DNA from 3 places in the Enterobacter cancerogenus genome. Region 3 is predicted to be linked to each of the others. Evidence: riboswitches for the same ligand, from Rfam matches in the RefSeq annotation. Region 3 holds a riboswitch; each other region holds the start of a gene.
The links. A riboswitch is a leader RNA that binds a small molecule or an ion and turns the genes downstream of it on or off. The one in region 3 is predicted to bind thiamine pyrophosphate.
Positions count from the first base shown of each region.

Region 1 (2,261 bases), 540 kb from region 3:
GCGCAGCAGCACGCCAGCGTGGATGGTGAAGTAATCCACGCCCTGTTCGGCCTGCTCCAGAAGCGTGTCGCGGAAGGCTTCCCAGGTGAGGTTTTCCGCGATGCCGTTCACTTTCTCCAGCGCCTGATAGATGGGCACTGTGCCAATCGGCACCGGGCTGTTACGCAGGATCCACTCGCGGGTTTCGTGAATATAGCGGCCGGTTGAGAGATCCATCACCGTGTCCGCGCCCCAGCGCGTAGACCAGACCAGTTTCTCTACCTCTTCTTCGATGGACGAGGTGACAGCAGAGTTACCGATGTTGGCGTTAACCTTCACCAGGAAGTTGCGGCCAATGATCATCGGCTCTGATTCCGGGTGGTTGATGTTGGCCGGGATGATAGCCCGGCCCGCCGCCACTTCGTCACGCACGAATTCCGGCGTGATGTTTTCCGGCAGGCGAGCACCGAACCCTTCGCCCGGATGCTGGTGGCGTAACACCTCGCTGCGGATGCGCTCGCGCCCCATATTTTCACGGATGGCGATAAACTCCATCTCCGGGGTGACAATGCCCTGACGCGCGTAGTGCAGCTGCGTAACGCATTTGCCTGGCTTAGCACGCTTCGGCGTCAGCAGCCCGGTGAAACGCAACGCGTCCAGACCGTCGTCGGCCAGACGCGCGTTGGTATACGCCGAGCTGCGGACGGGCAATTCTTCGCTGTCGTTGCGCGCATCAATCCAGGCCTGGCGCAGCTTCGCCAGACCCTGCTGCACGTTGATCGCAACGGTCGGGTCGCCGTACGGGCCGGACGTGTCGTACACCGGCACGGCTTCGTTGTCTTCAAACTGTGGTGTCTCTTTGTTGCCGCCGATAAGCGTCGGGCTAAGCTGGATCTCGCGCATTGGGACGCGAATATCAGCCTGAGAGCCAGTGATGTAAATGCGTGTTGAGTTCGGGAAAGCGGTGCCTTCCAGGGTGTCGATGAAGCGTTGGGCGTGTTCGCGCTGTTCGCGACGGGTCAGTTTAGTTGCAGACATAGCTCATTCCAAAGGTGAAGGACATGGCTTGTCAGACGACGGATGAAGCAAGAGGGGATCGCCCGAAAGGCGATACAACAGCAGTTTGACTCTTGTTCCCTTCGCAGGTATTAGCCTGATCAGGTTCCGCGGATCCCGAATTAACGGTCTCAGCCCGCGTTTTTCCAAACGCTGGGCACTCCGACAAGAAAAACCCCCTCCGAAGAGGGGCGATAGATGTAAATTACTCGTTAACGATTAAGAACTCAAGCCGGCCGCGCGATGTTGTCTTCGTTGCTGGCTTTCAGGTCATTATCCAGCACGAGTACGATCAGCTTATCTTCCAGCGTGAATCGCTCCTCCAGCGCTTCACCGAGATCGGACAGCGCCTGCTGGAACTCGAGATAATTATCGTGATCGATCGCGTTCTCGAGCGTGGAGTCGTAGTACGCCATGATCCGCTGGGTGTTGGCTTCCAGCAGCGAACAGAGTTTGCTGGCGGCTAAATAGGGATTTGTGCCTTCCATTTCGCGGACAATGCGTTCATAAATATTGAAATGCCCGTCGGAAAGGTAGTCGACCAGGCTTTGACAAAAATCGTCCAGCGCTTTTTCATTCAGCCGCATGAAGGATTCTTTGCCAGGCTTAATACCGACCAGATTGTAATACGCCACGAGGAGATGCTTGCGGTCATGTAGCCAGCGATCCACCAGGTTGTTACTTCCTCCAACGCGCTCAGTCAGGCTTTCTAGCTGGTTTAACATGTTCGACTCCACAAGGTTTAGAATTGAATCTGCTTATCCAAAATGTAACCACAATGCTAACAACATGTCAGTGAAGCGAAGGTAGTGCAATAGATATGGATCGTATTATTGAAAAATCAGATCTGGGTTGGTGGATCGTCAGTCACGAACAAAAGTTATGGTTGCCCGCCGGGACACTGCCTTACGGAGCGGCGGAAACCTTCGATCTTGTCGGCTTGCCCGCGCTGAGGATCGGCGAATGGCAGGGCGACCCGGTATGGTTGATCCAGCAATCTCGTCGCCACGATATGGGATCGGTTCGTCAGGTGCTCGATCTTGACGCTGGCCTGTTCCAGCTGGCGGGCCGCGGCGTGCAACTGGCGGAGTTTTACCGCTCGCATAAATTCTGCGGCTATTGCGGCCATACCATGCACCCGAGCAAAACCGAGTCGGCGATGCTCTGTAGCCACTGCCGCGAACGTTACTATCCGCAAATTGCGCCGTGCATCATTGTGGCCATTC
Region 1 covers NZ_CP077290.1:2,428,754-2,431,014, reverse strand. The annotation lists gene thiC (phosphomethylpyrimidine synthase ThiC) at 1-1,017, opposite strand, end outside; TPP riboswitch at 1,097-1,210, opposite strand; gene rsd (sigma D regulator) at 1,263-1,760, opposite strand; gene nudC (NAD(+) diphosphatase) at 1,856-2,261, shown strand, end outside.
Region 1: it holds a riboswitch for thiamine pyrophosphate, as region 3 does, so the genes downstream of both, thiC (phosphomethylpyrimidine synthase ThiC) here and thiB (thiamine ABC transporter substrate binding subunit) in region 3, are expected to answer to the same signal.

Region 2 (2,261 bases), 2.3 Mb from region 3:
GCGTGATCAGCGCCACCTGCGGCAGGAGCTTTTTACGCAGCGTCTCAACGGCCGACGCGGAAAGCAGCGGATCGCCGCTTTTGGCCAGCATCACGGTATCAAGCACCACGTTTTGCACCTGGTAGCGCTTAAGCCGTTCCGCCACCGCTTCAACGATATCGGTCTCGGCCAGCATGCCGATTTTGGTGGTATCAATGCGCACGTCGCTGAAAACGGAATCGAGCTGCGCCGCGACAAAATCCGGCTCAATGCGATAGACCGACTGCACGCCGCGCGTGTTTTGCGCCACCAGCGCGGTAATGACGGAGCAGCCGTACGCCCCAAGCGCCGAGAAGGTTTTCAAATCGGCCTGGATCCCCGCGCCGCCGCTCGGATCTGTGCCTGCGATAGTCAGTGCGTTGATGCGTTTCATGCCTGCACCTCCAGCGTGTACAGCGCGTCGAGGAAGGCGCTGGCAAAACTGCCCGGACCACGGCTTTGCGACGCGGCAAGCGTGCCGGCACGCTTCATAAATCCGCAGGCGGCCGTGACGTTATCCAGCCTGTCGCCGGGAAGCGAACAGCTGGCCGCAACCACTGCCGAGAGCGCGCAGCCGGTGCCCACTACCCGGGTCAGCAGCGGATCGCCCCCGGCCACCGTGCGGGTACGCTGTCCGTCGGTGATGTAATCCACCTCACCCGTCACCACCACTATCGCATTGGTTTGCCGTGCCAGTGCCTGTGCAGCAGGTACCGCGCTGGCGGCGGTATCGGTGGTGTCCACCCCGCGTCCGCCCGCGCTCATCCCGGCCAGCGCGAGGATTTCCGAGGCATTGCCACGAATGGCGGCGGGGCTAAGGGTGAGGATTTGATGGCAAAAACGGCTGCGGAACGCCAGCGCGCCTACGGCAACCGGGTCAAGCGTCCAGGGCTTTCCTGCCGCCACGGCGCGCTCAATGGCGCGGCGCATCGACTGCGCGCGCGGTGAAGTGAGCGTGCCGACGTTAATCAGCAGTGCATCAGCAAGCGCAGCAAACTGTTCAGCCTCTTCCGCTTCAATCACCATGGCGGGCGATGCGCCCAGCGCCAGTAGCACGTTGGCTGTAAAGGTCTGCACGACGTCGTTGGTCATACAGTGCGTGAGCGGGGAACGGGTGCGGAATTGATGTAAAACGTGTAAATCGAGCAGGTCAGGCTGCATGGTTTCGCTCCTGCCTTGCGTGAAGAAGCGATGACCGGGAAGGCATCTGACTTCCCTACGCTGGCATTATCCAGATCAGGTAATACGGGTATTTCTCAGCCTTCATTTAAGAAGGGCACCCCGAGTCAAAGAGACACCAGTATAACGAATTAGCGCCCTTTGTTTAATCTGTTTTTTTGACTTTTAAGAGAGGCATTTTCACTTAATACACAGTGAGTTTCATTCGAAATAATAACCTGAAACTGTGCGATTGCACCACTTCATAATAACCTTGAAAACATTACTCCAGTTAACGCATGTGCAATCAACGACTTATCTTCAGAACGCTATAAAAAACACATAAGTTAATGTTTACATTAATATTTTATACTCACTCTCACTGTTGCAATTCGTGCTTAACGTGATCTTAATCAAAGTTTTAAACGTCACCTTACTGGATAGTTCACCCCAGTTATCTTTTTCACTTTTATGAAACCCCATGCGCGGGTTCGTATATACACGATTATATTAACCTTTAGTTCGTTAGCAATAATAACGAAAACAGTCACCAACATGTCTAAATATATATTTCTCTCTGCCGCCCTCTACATGATGCTTATTACTCTCGGGATCTGGATTGGCGTGATGTACGTTTCTTATTATCTGTGTAGGTTATAAGGCAATAACATGAAGAAGTTGATGATGATAGTCATAAGCACGGCCATGCTTGCGGGATGTGTCTCGCCTGAACAGCGGATCGCGAATTGCACCGCGAAAGGGGTGAGCTACGATACTTGTTATCTCTCTGAGCAACAAAGGCAGCAAAGCATTACCAATGCGTCCCTCTCCGCGGCTTATGCAAACGCGGCCCGGGCGACAGAGACGCATCCTGAACATACGAAACATCCTTAAGGCATGAATATGAAAACGAAATTAGCCCTTATCGCATTGCTGTTCTCCGTCGCCACCGCGCCAGCTTACGCCATCAACGCGCACTATCGCGCTCAGTTAGAACACTCGGGATGTACTGAAATAAGCGCCAGCGATGGCTCGTGCGATATTAACAAAAGCAAAGCGGAAAACGCGGCGCAGCCCGATAAGGC
Region 2 covers NZ_CP077290.1:4,402,981-4,405,241, reverse strand. The annotation lists gene thiD (bifunctional hydroxymethylpyrimidine kinase/phosphomethylpyrimidine kinase) at 1-412, opposite strand, end outside; gene thiM (hydroxyethylthiazole kinase) at 409-1,179, opposite strand; TPP riboswitch at 1,215-1,312, opposite strand; gene I6L58_RS20810 (hypothetical protein) at 1,846-2,070, shown strand; gene I6L58_RS20805 (hypothetical protein) at 2,080-2,261, shown strand, end outside.
Region 2: it holds a riboswitch for thiamine pyrophosphate, as region 3 does, so the genes downstream of both, thiM (hydroxyethylthiazole kinase) here and thiB (thiamine ABC transporter substrate binding subunit) in region 3, are expected to answer to the same signal.

Region 3 (2,261 bases):
GAAACGCCTGCCAGAAGGAGAAGCGGACGACGTGCCAGAGATAGCTGTCATGCCAGAGCGCGAGCAGGTCGCCCTCGGGCGCGTTCAGCCACAGCGCAAGAAAGGCACCCAGGCTGACCGTCACCATCAGCATGGCGGCGAGTAGCCCGGGGAGTAACCAGCCAGGGATCAGCGGCTGACGGCGCGTTGCCATTCACTTACCCATGTACCGCGCTCTGCGGCAACCTGCTGCGGTGTAAATTCCAGCGCGGTTTGCGGTTTGGTCAAGGTGTCAAAGCCAGCGGGCAGCGTCACGTCGATAACCGGGTACATCCAGTTGCCCGTCGGAATGGCATTCTGGAACGCAGGGGAGATCATAAATTTCAGGAACTTCTCAGCCAGCTCCGGCTGTTTGCTCGCGGCGGTACGCGCGGCGACTTCCACCTGCAGATAATGGCCTTCGGCAAAATCGGCGGCGGCGTAGTTATCTTTCTTCTCGCTGATAATGTGGTAGGCCGGAGAGGTGGTGTAGCTCAGCACCAGATCGCTTTCCCCTTTCAGGAACAGGCCGTAAGCCTCGCTCCAGCCCTTGGTCACGGTAACGGTTTTGGCGGCCAGTTTCTGCCACGCGTCAGGCGCTTTATCGCCGTAGACTTTTTGCATCCACAGCAGCAGGCCAAGCCCGGGGGTGCTGGTGCGCGGATCTTCATAAATCACGCGCCATTTCTGGTCGCTTTCAACCAGCTCCTTCAGGCTTTTTGGCGGATTCTTGAGCTTGTTTTTGTCATATACAAACGCGAAGTAGCCGTAGTCGAACGGCACGAAGGTGTCGTTTTTCCAGCCGCCCGGCACGTTAACGGCCTCTGCCGCGACGCCGCTTTTGGCAAAGAGCTTCGTTTGCGTGGCCGCATCCAGCAGGTTGTTATCGAGGCCCAGCACGACGTCGGCTTTGCTGTTTTTACCTTCCATACGCAGACGGTTCAGCAGCGAGACGCCGTCTTCCAGCGCCACGAATTTCAGCTCGCAGCCGCAGTCGGCTTCAAAGGCTTTTTTCACCACCGGGCCTGGGCCCCAGTCGGCAGAGAAGGAGTCGTAGGTGTAGACCGTCAGAACGGGCTTAGCAAACGCAGGCAGCGCAAACAGCGCCAGCAGGGGAAGAACTTTTTTTAACACTTTGCACCTCAAAGTTGAGTGGCAAAGGATTTTGAGCGACAGCCTCAAATCCCTTCGCCGGCGTTATCCGGATCAGGTTCGACGGGTATTATCTCAGCGCACATCAGTGATGCAGCACCCCGTTGAGAACGACAGCATTGTAATGATTTGGTGAATATTTCGAAAGCGTTATGGTTCCGGCGGCGCAAACCAGGCGGATTTAAAATCAAACCAGCCGAGGGTATTCATCCGCAGGCCGCGCATACTGCGTTGCCCCTGAATCATCAGCCAGTGGTGGATCAGCGGAACGATTGCCTGCTCCGCCATCAGCTGCTGGCACCAGACGGCCAGATTCATTTCGCCCGCCCGCCACTGGGCGGCGTCCTGCTGCCAGTCCCGGTTGATACAGTGCTGGATCAGCGGCACTTCATAAAGATGCGAGAAGAGCGAGAAATCAAGCGGCAGCGTGAAGTTAGCGCTGTTCAGCCAGATGTCGCTGACCACCTCGCCGCGATGCCATTCGTCATAATCGACCTCTTTGATCTCCAGCGTCACCCCCACGGCGGCGAGCAGCCGGTGCATGATTCTGGCGATAAACCGGTGCTCGACGTGCTCGCGATAGAATGTCAGGGTGATGGACTCCAGCCCGGCAGGCTTTTCAGCGTGCACCGGGCGCGCGTGGTGCCAGCGGGGAAGCAGCCCATACGCCGGGAACCACCACGACTGGTACTGCTCTTCCGCGTGATAAATCAGGTTCGCGGGGGCAAGAACGTGGCTGATCCACTGGCGAACCTCCAGGTTTGCACCGCGGTGGGTGCGGCTGTCGAACAGCAGATAGTAGCAGCCCTCTTCGAGGCGACTCTCCACGGCTTTTTCCCCGGTCATCGGGCCTTCCAGCGTCAGCCCCACGCTCAGCTCTTCAGTGATATCCGGCAGTACCCAGACGTTCACCTCGTCGATTAACGCCCGGTAGCCAAAGTAGTCATCAAAGGCGCGGATCTTGAGCTGGTTACTGTTATTGCGGGAAACGGCGTACGGGCCGGTGCCGATTGGCAGGCTGGCAAAGTTGTTCAGTGATTCCCATTCGGCGGGCAAAATCATCGATGGCACATAGCCCAGCAGCCAGGGGA
Region 3 covers NZ_CP077290.1:1,885,503-1,887,763, reverse strand. The annotation lists gene thiP (thiamine/thiamine pyrophosphate ABC transporter permease ThiP) at 1-193, opposite strand, end outside; gene thiB (thiamine ABC transporter substrate binding subunit) at 169-1,152, opposite strand; TPP riboswitch at 1,184-1,284, opposite strand; gene sgrR (HTH-type transcriptional regulator SgrR) at 1,321-2,261, opposite strand, start outside.